DNA from 3 places in the Lactococcus garvieae subsp. garvieae genome. Region 2 is predicted to be linked to each of the others. Evidence: predicted binding sites of a transcription regulator. Region 2 holds the regulator's gene; each other region holds the start of a gene.
The links. The regulator NrdR, encoded in region 2, represses ribonucleotide reductase genes. The targets are predictions, from matches to a motif close to ACACNATATATNGTGT.
Positions count from the first base shown of each region.

Region 1: a site for NrdR is predicted at 2,119-2,134, ahead of nrdD (anaerobic ribonucleoside-triphosphate reductase). Genes of this name have one in related genera too.
Region 3: a site for NrdR is predicted at 3,878-3,893, ahead of PYW30_RS08165 (deoxynucleoside kinase). Genes of this name have one in related genera too.

Region 1 covers NZ_CP118950.1:1,804,436-1,809,289, forward strand. Annotated here, with positions in the region: gene nrdD (anaerobic ribonucleoside-triphosphate reductase) at 1-2,013, opposite strand, end outside; gene PYW30_RS09070 (cysteine hydrolase family protein) at 2,174-2,686, opposite strand; gene PYW30_RS09075 (GIY-YIG nuclease family protein) at 3,627-4,529, opposite strand; gene PYW30_RS09080 (sigma-70 RNA polymerase sigma factor region 4 domain-containing protein) at 4,760-4,854, opposite strand, start outside.
Region 2 covers NZ_CP118950.1:1,351,764-1,356,617, forward strand. Annotated here, with positions in the region: gene dnaI (primosomal protein DnaI) at 1-140, opposite strand, end outside; gene PYW30_RS06685 (DnaD domain protein) at 143-1,306, opposite strand; gene nrdR (transcriptional regulator NrdR) at 1,342-1,791, opposite strand; gene trmB (tRNA (guanosine(46)-N7)-methyltransferase TrmB) at 1,795-2,448, opposite strand; gene PYW30_RS06700 (phosphotransferase family protein) at 2,509-3,282, opposite strand; gene PYW30_RS06705 (Veg family protein) at 3,449-3,712, opposite strand; gene dnaB (replicative DNA helicase) at 3,821-4,854, opposite strand, start outside.
Region 3 covers NZ_CP118950.1:1,625,010-1,629,863, forward strand. Annotated here, with positions in the region: gene rsmB (16S rRNA (cytosine(967)-C(5))-methyltransferase RsmB) at 1-846, opposite strand, end outside; gene fmt (methionyl-tRNA formyltransferase) at 836-1,789, opposite strand; gene PYW30_RS08155 (nucleoside 2-deoxyribosyltransferase) at 2,100-2,579, opposite strand; gene PYW30_RS08160 (LOG family protein) at 2,563-3,117, opposite strand; gene PYW30_RS08165 (deoxynucleoside kinase) at 3,114-3,770, opposite strand; gene PYW30_RS08170 (primosomal protein N') at 4,018-4,854, opposite strand, start outside.

The sequences.
Region 1 (4,854 bases), 450 kb from region 2:
ACGCTCAGTCGCAGTAAAGTCCCCTTCAAAACCACACTCATAACAATGGTCAATTGGGGCATTTGTTCCCAGATAACCAATGCGATCATAAGCAAAGTCCCAAACGGCTTCCAATGCACGAGGATTTTGTTGAATCATTGGATATTCCGCATAGTGGATAAAACCACCATTGGCATAAACAGGATAATCTTTTTCAAACTCCAATTTTTCAAATGGAGTTGGATTTTTACGCACATCATAATGGAAGCTGTTTGTATAGTAATCTTTGTCAGTGATATCCGCAACGGAACCAAATTTCTCTTTATCCATACGACAGAAACGGTCTGTCAGACTTTCACTTGGTGTAGAGTAAACGGAGAAATGATAGCCGGTTTCTTTGCTCCAGTCTTTACAATCTTGGTTCATGCGTTTTACTATTTCCAAAGTAAAGTCTTTTGCTTCCTTGTTATTTTCCCAAGTTGGTCCATAGAAACTTGTTGCAACTTCATAAAGGCCGATATAGCCAAGAGAAACTGTCGCACGTTCATTTTTATAAAGCTCATCGACTGAATCTTCAGCTTTCAAACGCCCCAAGGCCCCGTTCATAAAGAGAATAGGCGCATTTTTGGGTTGTGCTTCTTTTGTACGGTTAACACGGTAAACCAAAGCATCCTTAGCAATGGCAATGCGTTCATTAAAGATTTCCCAGAACTTTTCTTTATCTCCTGCCGCTTCAAGTGCAATACGTGGAAGATTTACCGTTACAACTCCAAGGTTATTACGACCGGCAGTGACTTCATTGCCCTTTTCATCTTTCCATCCATGAAGGAAACTACGGCATCCCATGCTTGCTTTAAATGAACCTGTTAACTCGACAATCTTGTCATAAGACAAGATATCTGGATACATACGCTTTGTGGCACATTCTAGTGCCAAGTTTTTAATGTCATAGTTTGGCGTACCCACTTCGAGATTTAAACCACGCTTCAAGGTGAAAATTAATTTAGGGAAAATAGCTGTACGATGCTCTTTTCCTAAACCTCCAATACGGACTTTCAGGATAGCTTTTTGGATTTCACGTGCATACCAATCTTCTCCTAAGCCAAAACCAACGGTAACAAAAGGCGTTTGACCATTTGAAGTAAAAAGCGTATTGATTTCATATTCCAAAGATTGCATCGCATCATAGATGTCTTTTTTAGTTTTTGCTTGAGCATAGGCTTCGCGTTTTTCCGGTTGTTCAATCCACTCTTCCGCATCTTTTAAATGCTTCGCATAGTTCAATTTTGCATAGGGTGCTAAAATTTCATCAGCGCGGTCAAATGAACAGCCGCCGTATTGTGAGCTGGCCACATTGGCAATAATTTGTGAAGCTTGAGCGGTCGCTGTTTGAATAGACTTAGGTGAATCTACTTGTGCGTTCCCTAATTTAAAGCCGTTCTCAAACATATTTTTAAAGTCAATCAAACAACAATTTGACATCGTTGTGAAGGGAGAATAATCTAAGTCATGGTAATGAATTTCCCCTTTTTGGTGGGCATTCGCTACATGAGGAGGAAGCATTTTTAAACCAATGGCTTTAGAAACAGCACCTGCAGTTAAATCACGTTGTGTATTGAAAACATCGCTGTCCTTGTTTGCATTCTCATTGACAACTGTTTGATCTTTATTGATCAGTTTTTCGATGGTGAAGTTAATGTCTGTTGCCTTGCTTCTCTCAAGGTCACGCTGTGTCCGATAAGTTGTATACACTTCCGCCCACTTCGTTTCACCAAGTTCCATCAATAAATGTTCTACAATACTTTGAATTTCATAAATCTTAACATTATCCGTAAAACGTGTGAATATTTCACGCACGACCCGATCACAAATTTCTGCGATACGGTTCTCTGAAGCTGGAGGTACTATTTCGTCCCCAGCTTTTTGCAATGCCTCAAAAATTTTGCTACTGTCAAACTTTACGGAGCGACCATCACGCTTAATCACACTGATTTCTTGATCAGTTACGACGGTGGTTTCCTCAACCATTCTCATTCTTTGTTCCCCCATTTTTATAATTCCTTGTGCTTCTATTCTACCAAATAAAAAATTCTTTTTCCACTATATCTAGTATCATTTTTTATGAAAACAAAAGAAAGCACACTATATATAGTGTTGAGGGCAAAAACAAAAAAAGAGCTATTTTTGCTCTTTTTTAGTCATTAATCACATTAATTTGACAAGATTTCATTGTTTCTAAAGCTGCACGATGACTTTCTGGAGTTACACCTGTACAACATGAAGCATCAACAGAAATTTTCACTTCTGGAGCAAATGACTTAATCAACAAAGCATTTGAAACCACACATATATCTGTACAAATACCAATGAGTTCCACTTGATCCACGTTCTCGTTGCGGATATATTCTGCAAGCTCTACCGAACCAAAGATATTTTTTTCGAACACACGTTGAAAACCAACTTGAGCTTCCTTATGTATTTCCCAACCCGGAGTCCCTTTTTGACAGTGAATCACTGGCAAGTTTTGACCTTCTTGAGTTGTCAAATAATCTTCAAAATGTGTATCCTGTGTGGCCAGTCGTTCATTTTCGGCGTAAGTTGCCAACTTCTCGATAACCTTTGGAACAATAGCTTGCGCTTCTTTTGTACCCAAAGAACCATCTATAAAATCATTTTGAAAGTCAATCAATACCAGTAATTTTTTCATAAGCAAACTATACCACACCTCTTAAATAAGGTCAAATGTGTTTCAGAAAAGACTAAATATCACGATTTTTTCAATACTGCTTAAAATAACATATAATGACTTTCAACTAAAACGTAGTTAAAAACGTAACTAATTTTTGTCAGGCAAGGGGCTGTATATCTGAGATATACGGCTTTTTTTATCACCAAAATCTTACGAAAAACAGCACTTTTTTACCACTACTTTTAAGATAGACTCAAAACCTAGGAACAACGCTTCAATACTTTTTCACAATTTTGTGCTAAGCATAGGAACTTATATAAACTTGACAACCACGCGCATTTAGAGATTCATTTTAGGTGTTTTTCTTGATTTTCATGTATGCTAAGGACACTATCAAATGCCTTTTATCCCCACTGTTGAGCGATTTCTATTCAGAAAAAAAGTTTTTCAGAACTCCGTACACTTGGAAAAAGCTAATCTCACTCGGTTCTTTTATCTTATAATTTTTATTCAAGAGGGGTGGGGGTCATACGGAAAAGCCTTGTGTGTTATTTGTGTCTCCCACTCCGTTCCCAAACCCCAAAATAAAAAAGTTTTTCAACGGGGGACAGCCAATTAATAATTTCACACCCCCTTTACTTTTTAAAATGTTGTGCAACTTCATACGTGACTACACCTAACCTATCCTCTATCTAAATTTTTTATTTTATTTTTGACAGGGGGGCTTGATAGATGTGTACTTATTATCGATCACAAATACTAAATCTCACATTCTTTAATTATGGTAAATATATAGTATAATCGGAAATTATTTTATATCCTGTTATCCTTGTCAGTTACTGGGTTTATATCGTCTTTCTACAAATCATTAAAATAGTGTATTTTTTCAATACTAAAAGCCCACAGTTTCACGCTGTGAGCTTTTTAATTAATATAGTTTTACATAGAACGTAATTGTTTAGTTATTATTGTAGCCAAATTTACGTGACTGTAGCATATTTTTCCAATAAATTTCGCGTTCCAATGCATTTTGCTTACCAATATCATTTTTATTAAATATTTCTAGGATACTATATTGAAAATTTTTCTTTATATATTCTATTCCTTTAACATTAACTATTTCCTTCAGCTTTGTATTGGGATATTTGCTATCTTCTAACTCATTTTTATCATATCCCTCAGCAAGATATGTCGACCACCTACCATAAATACCATGTTTTCCTGTTGCCGATCCAACATATAATTTACCTGTTTTTATATCAGTAATTAAATAGACACCATAGACTTCTGATAAAGCCTGAATCCATGATTTATTATTCCAGTGCTGTTTTAAATCATAATAGCTTTCACAAATGTTATTATATCCAGGGAAATCGATATCTAATTCAAAATAAGGCTTAGGCAAAATAGAATTTATGTGAATATTATTTATAATATCTTGGTTTACATAGAAAAAACTTTGACCACGGTTTTTAAAATCAACAACTACCTTTTCCATAAATTTATCGTACTCTTGGAGTCTGACAGCCTCAGCATAACTTTCTGAGAACTCCTCAGATAACTCGTAAGTTAAGCTATACTTTGTTTTTATATCGTATGCCCCTACAAAAAGCCATTTGTGACGTTCTACTTCAATAAATTGGAACTGTATATCCTTTTCTGAGTTTCGAGATTGTTTTTTATTTCCTACTGTTAACATCATCGGAACAAATTTGTTTTCTTTTTTTCTACACATATCAGCATAATCAAAAACCATACTATTTTCTTGCCAATTCGTATTAAATCGAAGTTTAATTCTTTTTCCATTATATTTTTTTAACAAATTATCAAAGTTAAAAATGTCTTTTAGTAAAATGGTCATGGGACTTCCTTCTAAAAATTATTAAGTTATTAATAGTATATCAAATTAAGCATTATCTCTGATAAACATATCTATTCTATTTCTTAACTCCTTGATATTTTATAAATCAGTAAAAGCGCGTGACGAAATACAAAAAGTCCGCTGGAACGGACTCCTTGCACTCTAAATTATAACATACACGCATTTCCGCGATTTTTATTTTGTAAGACTATTATATCAAATGCTAGCCTTTATTTCTTGTAATACTCTTTGGCCAACTTCTTAACCTCTCGAATAGGATCAGCACACAAGCGATAAACCTTGTTATAAGTCAGTCCTGTGAGTT
Region 2 (4,854 bases):
CGCTGTACTTCATCTTCAGACATTTGATTTTCAGAAATAAAAGCTTGAACTTGTTCATTTTTCATCACTTCAGCGACGAGCTTGTCAAAATTTCCACGTACATCTGGGCGCTTACTCAAAAGTTCTCCAATTGATTCCATGCTCAATTCTCCTTCTTGTCCTTACGGCGGGAAGCTTTATATTGCTCGAATTTGGCAATATCTTCTGCACTGGTCGTATTTACGTAGCTGGCATTGGACCATTGAGGTGCTTTTTTGACCAGCTTGCCTGGGTTTTTATAATTTTTATTGTTTTTTTGCTTTTGTTCCGCTTGTTGCTGACGTTCCAGTATTCTTTTTACTGCTGTTTCAGCATTATATACTTTATGGCGCAACCAATCATTTGCCAGAGTATTAACAAATCGAGCATTGAGACTCGCATTCCCTTGTTGAATCAAGACATAGTGTATCAAAATATTTTGTACTTGATCTGTAATATTTTGCTTGTCTAAATTATTCAAAATCTTAAGTTCTTCTTGCGAAGCAAAACCCCCAGCTTGTTGTTTAAGCTTGTTTAAAAAATCACGCGGGGACACTTCTTTACTGATGACAATCAAATCCTGAAAGCCTTTAGGAAATTCAGATAAGGCAGGCAAAGGTTCAGATTTGCCTGCAAGCATTCTTGTTAAGTTGGCTGTATTCAAAGTCTTGTCAGCATTGGCAGTTTGTTCGGCTGCTTTAAATAATTCATACCAGTTGAGATCAAACTTTTCAGCCAAACCATACAGGGTCAAGATATCCTGATTTTCATTTGCAAAAGTCAGATGCTGGTTTTCCATAATACTCTTAAAAGAGTTCAAATCAAATTTTTCTGTTTGAACGACTGTATGTGTCGGCTCAAACTTAACAGAATAAACTTCATGGAACTTTTTCGTAATTTCTAAAGCATCAGGTTCATGTTTTTTTGCCAAAGCTTTAACTTTATTTTCACCAATGCGTGAAACCAATAATTGCTTATAAAATTCGTCTGCTAAAAATTCTTCAAAAGTTAAAGGACTTTTTATCTCCATAAGATAACCCGGTTGTTGGTCGAATACCCGCACGAGCCCAATCCCTGAAAGTTTATCTAATGCTTCAATAAAAGGATGGAGTCCAAAATCAAGATACTCTAAAAAATGAGAAATCTTGCCCGTCGAAAAAACGCGCAAGAGTTGATAAAGTCCAAAAGCATCTCGCCCAATAATAGGCAAATAAAGTAGCGAAAAAGTATCGGCATCAAAGCTGATTTTTCCTCGATTTAGAATAGAAAATGAATCGCCTGGTCTCATAGTTCATCCTTTTATTTCTCTTTTTTTTAGAACCGTTAGTCTTTTTTCGTTATCTTTTTAAGTAAATCTTCGATTTCACTCACATCTTTGAAGGAACGGTACACACTTGCAAAACGAACATAGGTAATATCATCCAAATCCATTAATTCTTCCATAACAAATTCGCCAATAACTTCGGTACGTACTTCATTTTTCTCTAAGCGGCGTACTCTTTGTTCGACACGATCAACCAATTTTTCAATGGATTCACTCGTCACCGGTCGCTTACGAGCACTGCGCACTATTCCTGTGATAATTTTATCACGATTGAAAACTTCACGGGTTTCGTCACGTTTTATGACCAAAAGTGGCATTTCTTCAATCCGTTCAAAAGTCGTGAAACGATTTCCACAATTTTCACATTCACGGCGACGGCGAATCATATTATCAGCTTGACGTGAATCTACTACGCGTGACGATTCAGATTGACATTTTGGGCATCTCATAGCTTAACCTCTCTTTGGGAATTTTGCTTCTAAACGGTAAATCACTTGCCCCTTGCTTGAGAATTTTGCTTCATACTCTGTCATTACATTGACTTTGGCAAATTCTTCAGCTGCGTGCAAGTCTAACCAGACTTTTTCTAAAATCATACCATATTGACTCATGCTTGCCAATGAATATTCAAATAGACCGCGGTTATCTGTTTTAAAATGGACTTGACCTTCTGGTGGCAAGATTTGTTCATAAGTTTCTAAGAATGACTTATAAGTTAAACGGCGTTTTTCATGACGGGTTTTTGGCCACGGATCACTAAAGTTCAGATAAACACGTGAAACTTCAGCATCCTCGAAATATTCTGTTAAAGCTGCGCCATCAACCAGCATCATTTGCACATTAGGTAGATTTGCTTCCAAAGCTTTGTCTAAAGCGTGAGATAAAACGGATAGTTGCATGTCAATCGCAATATAATTAATCTCTGGGTTTTGAGCAGCCATACCTGTGATAAAGCCGCCTTTTCCACAACCCACTTCAATATGAATGGGATGATCATTTCCAAAACGCTCTGCCCAACGTCCTTTAAAGTCTGCTGGATTTTCAACAACTACATGTGCGTTACTTTCTAAGTGTTCCGCAGCGCCTTTACGATTTCTTACGCGCATTTTTTCTCCTATTTATTGAAAAAATAAGAAGGCAAGCCTCCTATTTTTATTTTCTAAGTTTTAAAATAAACGGCAAAAATTCTGAAAACGTGCAATTTCTTGTTCTGTTTCCTTAATCTGCTCTCTTGCCATATATTCTGAAATCTGACGTAGAAAAGAAAGTTTTCCATACCAGATTAATTCATGTTCTATATTTTTAGCTGTTTTATAGCCTGCTTGATGGAGCCACTCTTCCCAGTTTTCTGGTTTTATATAGTGTGTTAGAACATGTGCTATATCCACTAAAGGACTGCTTAAAAGGACCGTATCCCAATCGACGAGATAGACTTTGTCACTTTCGTCATCAACCAACCAGTTTTTATGGTTCACATCACCATGAACAACTGTAATCTCCTCCTCTTTTAACTCCGGAAGATTTTCTGAGAGTTCCACAACGACATTTGAGAGAAAGCCATTGGTTTCAAAGATTGAACTTTTACTCAGTACTTGTTCCAAAAGATCAGCTGGAAGCATGACTTCGTTATCTAACTTTTTACAGGCTTCAATAAGCTTTTCGCTTTGATGCAAATGCCGCAAAATTTCGCCAATACGGGAATCATTCATTTCATAAGGTTTCAACGTATGGCCATTAATCCAAGGTTGAGCAGCTAACATGTCACCTTCTGCTGTACGCTTCGTCCATAAGACTTGTGGCGTAATACCTTCAAGATACACACTTGTCAAAAAGGGGCTACAATTTTTTTTGATGAAAACACGCTTATTGTCGCTTTCGCCAACAAAAGCATTCCCTGAACCACCTTTGACAGGCATCATTGATAGGCTTGAAGATGTCATATTTACTCCTTTCTTTGGATTTTTTATATTTTTTTTGCTTTGAGAAGTTTTTCCAGTGAAGATTCGTGCCACGAACGGTAACGCCACCCAGAAGCTTTTGTCTAGAGTTTTACGCATCAAATCGTGCTATAGAAAACTTCACAAATAGATTACATCAATAAACAAATTATTTATTTGGATAGTGAATCAAAATTGTTTGAGTCAAAATGTCAGCATATTGATAAGACTCTGTTGTTTTTGGGCCACGTGCTGGAATATTTTCAATCACAAAGTGTGTGGCATAAGTCTCAATCAAGTTGACTTTATGACGATTTTCACGTTTACGTCCAAATTGTGATGTAATTTCAATGGTTTGACCAACATGTTCTTCAACTTGTTTTCTGATATCTACAATTTTTCCTACTTCTTGGCTTTGATTTTGGTTATCCATTTTACTCTCCAATTTTTCTCTAGAAATGCAAAGACAGGCGTTTTCCGCCTAGCTTACCATTATAAATTTTAAATCTTATCCATTATAACACGAATACCCCTAGAAATGCTAGTCTTCATATCTGTTATCAATACTAGCAAATTTGTTGTATTCTTTCAGGAAGAGTAACTCGACAGTTCCCCGACTTCCTGAACGGTTTTTTTCAATAATAACTTCTACTTTATTGTCTACTTCTGGGACATCGTTAAAGCCCTCATCATCATCGTCAGCCCCGGCACGGTCATAATAATCATCCCGATAAAGGAAGGCGACAATATCCGCATCTTGCTCGATTGACCCGGATTCACGAATGTCTGACAAGACAGGTCGTTTATCCTGACGTTGTTCTACTCCACGTGAAAGCTGACTCAAAGCAATGACAGGAACCTTTAACTCTTTAGCCAGAATCTTCAACTGACGTGAAATTTCGGAGACTTCTTGTTGGCGGTTTTCTCGGCCTGTGCCCGAAATCAACTGCAAATAGTCAATCACGATAAGACCAAGATTGCCTGTTTCCTGTGCGAGTTTACGAGAACGTGCCCGTATCTCTGTAATCTTAATCCCTGGAGTATCATCAATGTAGATACTTGCTTTCGAAAGTGTCCCCATAGCAATAAAATATTGGTTCCACTCTTCGTCATTAAGCTGACCAGTACGTAAGTTATGGGATTCAATTGTTCCTTCCGCTGCAAGCATCCGGTTAACAAGACTTTCCGCACCCATTTCCAATGAAAAGATAGCGACAGTTTTATCTTGTTTGGTCCCAATATTCTGCGCAATATTTAAAGCAAAGGCTGTCTTACCCACGGCTGGACGTGCAGCAAGAATAATAAGTTCCTCCTCATGGAGACCTGTTGTCATAGCATCCAAGGCCGGATAGCCAGTCGCGATACCGGTAATCGTTGATTTTTGTTTAGCTCGTTCTTCCAGATCGTCGAGATTCATTGACAAGACGTCTGAAATCCGACGAAAGCTTGATGTATTACGTCCTTGCTGCACATCAATCAATGACTTTTCAGCTTCCGCAAGAACATCCTCGGCGGGATCTTCCTGACTGTAAGCTTTTTCTACACTCTGTGTTAATTTATTAATCAGCTGACGGA
Region 3 (4,854 bases), 270 kb from region 2:
CCACACGCCTTGACGTTCCGCATTATCTTCAATGAGCTTTAGTTTGTGATCGTATAAATCACAGGCTGTAACATGTCCTGTATCAAGATATTGAGCGATATGCGTTGTTTTTCCGCCTGGGGCAGCACAAGCATCAAGGACACGTTCACTCCCCGTTAAATCAAGCTGTGGTGCTACCAACTGACTCGTCTCATCCTGAATGGTAATTTTCCCTTCAATAAATGCTTGGCTATGTGCAAAATTACCATGGTCTGCTACACGGCCAACTGGCGAGAGTTCTGAAGGAACTGTGTCAGGAACTGTGACTTGTGGATCAATTATTCTGAGACTGGCTTTGCTTGGTGTTTCTAAGCTCTCTAAAATCATCCCTGTACGTTTTCCACCAAACTGACGTACCATTTTATCCAAAAGAAGTTTCGGCATAGAGTATTTGATTTCCCAAGTTTTTGGCTCTTCATTTCGGCGTTCTGAGCGCATAAAATTACGCAAAACAGCATTAATAAAGTTTCCTGCTTGCTGTCCATCCTTACGTTTAGCTATCTTCACAGCTTCATCAACGGCAGCTGAAGTTGGTACTTTATCCATAAAAAGGATTTGATATATGGTCATTATCAAAAGCATCTTAGCCCAAGGTTTCGGTTGTTTTTTAAAGAAGGGCTCTAGATACCACTCCAAAAGTTTTTCCTTGGACACGACACCATAAACCAAAGCCGTTACAAAATTACGGTCTAAGTCCGAAAGCTGCACCTCACGTAAGGTTCTGTCTAAGGCGATATTCGCATACGCATCATTCCCAAAAATATCATTAAGCACATCGAGTGCGACTTGTCTTGCATTACTTGCCAAATTGATCACCTATATTTACTTTCTGTCCTAAGCCATTGAGGAAACTAACAATATCCATTTTAGGCTTTCCAGCGGGTTGTACTTCCAGAAGTTCTAAAGCCCCCGAGCCTGTCGCCACTACAAGCGATTTTTTTGTTTTATCAATAATCTCGCCAGCTTGACCGTTTTTTTCTGTGTCAATTGGACGACTATCGTAGATTTTGAAACGTCCTTCATTCCAGGTGGTATGTGCCACGGGGAAAGGATTCATTCCGCGAATCTGATTAAAGATTTGACGGTTACTTTTCGTCCAATCAATTTTTTCTTCTTCAGGGCTAATGTTTGGAGAAAAGGTTGCTTGGGTCTCGTCTTGTGCTTCTGGCTTGATTTCTCCTGCAACATAGAGAGGGAGAGTTTCAAGAAGAAGGTCACGACCGACAACAGCTAATTTTTCAAACATTGTACCTACATTATCTTCTTCTAAAATCGGAGTCGAAGCTTTTGCGACCATATCGCCTGCATCCATTTTTCTAACCATCTCCATAATGGTTACACCTGCTTCTTTCTCGCCATTCATAATTGCATAATGAATAGGTGCGCCACCACGATATTTAGGCAATAAAGACGCGTGGACATTTACCGCAAAAGCCATTGCATCAAGCAATTTCCCTGGCAAAAATTGTCCAAAAGCCGCTGTCACAATACCTGCACCTCGTGCGCCAAAAGCTAACAATTCTTCCATTTCAGGTGAACCAGATAATTTCTCTGGTTGTAAAATTTTCAAGTCAGCTTTCAATGCCAACTCTTTGACAGGTGTTTGCCGAAGTTCTTGCTTACGCCCTACCTTGCGATCCGGTTGCGTTACCACAGCTAAAATATCATAACGTTGGCTATCAATTAATCCTTGCAAAACCGTTTGAGAAAACTGAGGTGTTCCCATAAATATGATTTTCGTTTTTGTCATAGTATTCTTTTAACACGTCATCTAAACCTTTTTCTTAATACTTCAAGTTTATGATCATTCCCTTGAACAGGTTCCCCGTGTTCTTCATCCTCCTCTTTTATTTTTCATAAAAAATTTTTTCTTATCCTATAAAAAATGTGTGCCTCTTATTATAACATTTTCTTACCCCCTATTCCTTTTCATACCCTTGATGATAGCCCTTAAACTCAAGGAATCTTTTATTTGCGATAAAAAAGAAAAAAGAGAGAAAATTAACTTCTCTCTTTTTGTTATCTGTTCGCACCGAAATGAATTAAAAAATAAATAAGAACTATATATATTTTCCGGTATAAGGTATCGCTTGAGCTTCCATAAAATCATATGTTTCTACTTGCTCAGCTGAGGTAAAGAAGGCAGTATTTCGCTCAGTGAGCATAATATTTCCTGGGCCATTTTCTTCAAAACGTACCAAGAAAGTCGGTTTGCCCTTCGCTATCGCATAGCCTAATTCCCATGCTGTACCTGAATCAGTATCCTGTCCATCATAGTCTAAGATGGCAACAATCACATCGGCAGCCTCGACTTCTTTAACATCGTTTTCCATCGTAGCTTTTGCCCACACAGGTGTAAATGGCTCAACCTCTTCTGCTAATCCTTCTGGACGTTGACACCGCATCGGACTAAAATAAGAGGCAACAGTCTCATTATTTGCAAGTGCTGTTTCTAATTTCTCCACTTTTTGAATCTGACTATCGCTAAAAAAGGGTGCTGCAAGGTATACTTTTACTGCCTGTTCAAATTGCTTGTTCATAATTTAAATCTCCTAATAATTCCATTGCTTGTTCGGTTGTTTCAACAAGATGGACGGCTTCTAACACTTCTAAAGACAACATTTCTTCTTTGGTTTGTTGCTGAATCATATCAAATAAAGGAAGATAAAAGTCTTTATCAATGAAAATAACAGGGCGTATTTCTGTTTGCCCAATGCTCATCTCCGTCAAGAGTTGAAAAACTTCCTCCATGGTCCCAAAGCCCCCAGGCAAAATAATAAATGCGTCACCTAGATCAATCAACTTACGTTTACGTTCATCCATATTTTTGGCCAAATAAAGTTCTGTGGCGTTTTGGCGAGGTGGCTCTAAAGGTAAAGCCCCATCCGGGTAAACAGCAATAACTTGCCCTTTATGCTCTAGCACCGCATCTGATACAGCACCCATACACCCTTCTTGGGAACCTCCATAAACTAAGGTATGGCCACAGCGCGTTATTGCTTCTCCAAGTTTCTTACTGCGTAATAAATGGGTTGGATTTTTCCCATCACGAGCCGATAAGAAAACAGTCAAATTCATTTGCTGTTCTCCTCTTCAATTTCTGCGAGTTTATCTTTAATTTGTTCAAGGACAAACAGTTTTGCCTCTTCATCCTCAACAAAATCATACTTGTCGCCGTCAATTTGAATTTTAGGACAAATATCAAAATCTTCAAACCATTTTTCGTAACGCTTGTTTAACTCTTGATAATAGCCATACAACGAACTGTCGTATTCCAATTGTTCAAATTCGCGCCCTCTTTTTTGAATACGTTCCAGCATTTTTTCAAAAGACACACTTACATGAATCAATAAATCAGGACGCTTTTTAAAAGTTAGCGTATTGATTTCTTCTAACATGTTTTCCAGTAAGGCATCATAAACCTCTACTTCAATATCTGTTGCTCGTCCCAAATCTGCATTCAGGTGAAAAAGCAAACTGTCCTCATAAATTGAACGGTCAAGTACGTTATTGTTATGCGTAAGTGCTCTTTTAATGGAATCAAATCTCTTATTTAAAAAATAGATTTGCAACAAGAAGGCATATTTCTGTGGATCTTGATAGAAAAGAGGCAAAACCTCATTATCATCTACGCTTTCATAGAACGCCTCTGTTCCCAGCTCTTCTGCTAACATCTCTGTAAGTGAACTCTTGCCAGCTCCAATTGTTCCAGCTAATACTAACACTGCCATTTTTTCCTTCCTAACTTTTTGTATTCTTACTTCCAGAATACTATTTTGAAAAGGTCCATTGAGCTCATGAACACACTTTTTTTGTTTTAAATCGCCTCAGCCCACAAACACAACATGTAGTGGAAAAAGACATTTTTAATTATAACACAACACAACATATAGTGCTTGCTTTAAAAATGTAAGCAATGAAAACCTCAGGAAACTCAGACAATTTTCCATAAAAAAAATGACAAATAGTTTGTCATTTTTATACAAAACTTTGTGGTTCACTATCAATGAGAACTCTAACCTCTTTATTTTCACGTTTTTGTGTTAAATCAAGGACCTGATTCAAGACTTCTTCCAGTTGTTCCTCAAAGCGATACTTCACCAGTATCTGATAATGATAAAGATTATGTGTTCGCGCAATAGGTTTAGGCGTTGGTCCTAATATTTTAGCCTTCTCTGATAAACTTGCCTTAATGATGCTTGCTATCTCATAAGCTTTTTTTGCAACTGTATCCTCATCCTTATGACTCACTAAGATCTGAACCGTAAAATAATAAGGCGGGTAAGACAGCTGTTGACGGTAATACATTTCTTGACGATAGAAGGCTTCGTAATCTTGGTCAGCCACAAGTTTAACCGCATAATGTCCAGGATTAAATGTCTGGATGATAACTTCACCTTTTTTATCCGCACGTCCTGCACGTCCTGCCACTTGCATGAGTAACTGGAAGCTGCGCTCACTTGCCCGAAAATCTGGGAGATTTAAGCCAGTGTCCGCATTAATCACACCGACCAGAGTCACATTAGGAAAATCCAGCCCCTTCGCAATCATTTGTGTGCCTAAAAGCACATCTGCCTCGTGACGCCCAAATTTCTTTAAAATTTTCTCATGTGCATTCTTTGTTTTTGTTGTATCCACATCCATACGTAAAATACGGATTTCTGGCAGAAGTTTTTCTAATTCTTCTTGGACCTTCTGCGTACCTGAACCATAATAACGTATTTTTCGACTTTGACAGCTCGGACAAACGTGTGGAATGCCTTCTTGATGGCCACAATAATGACAATTTAAAGTTTTCGTATCCATATGAAGGGT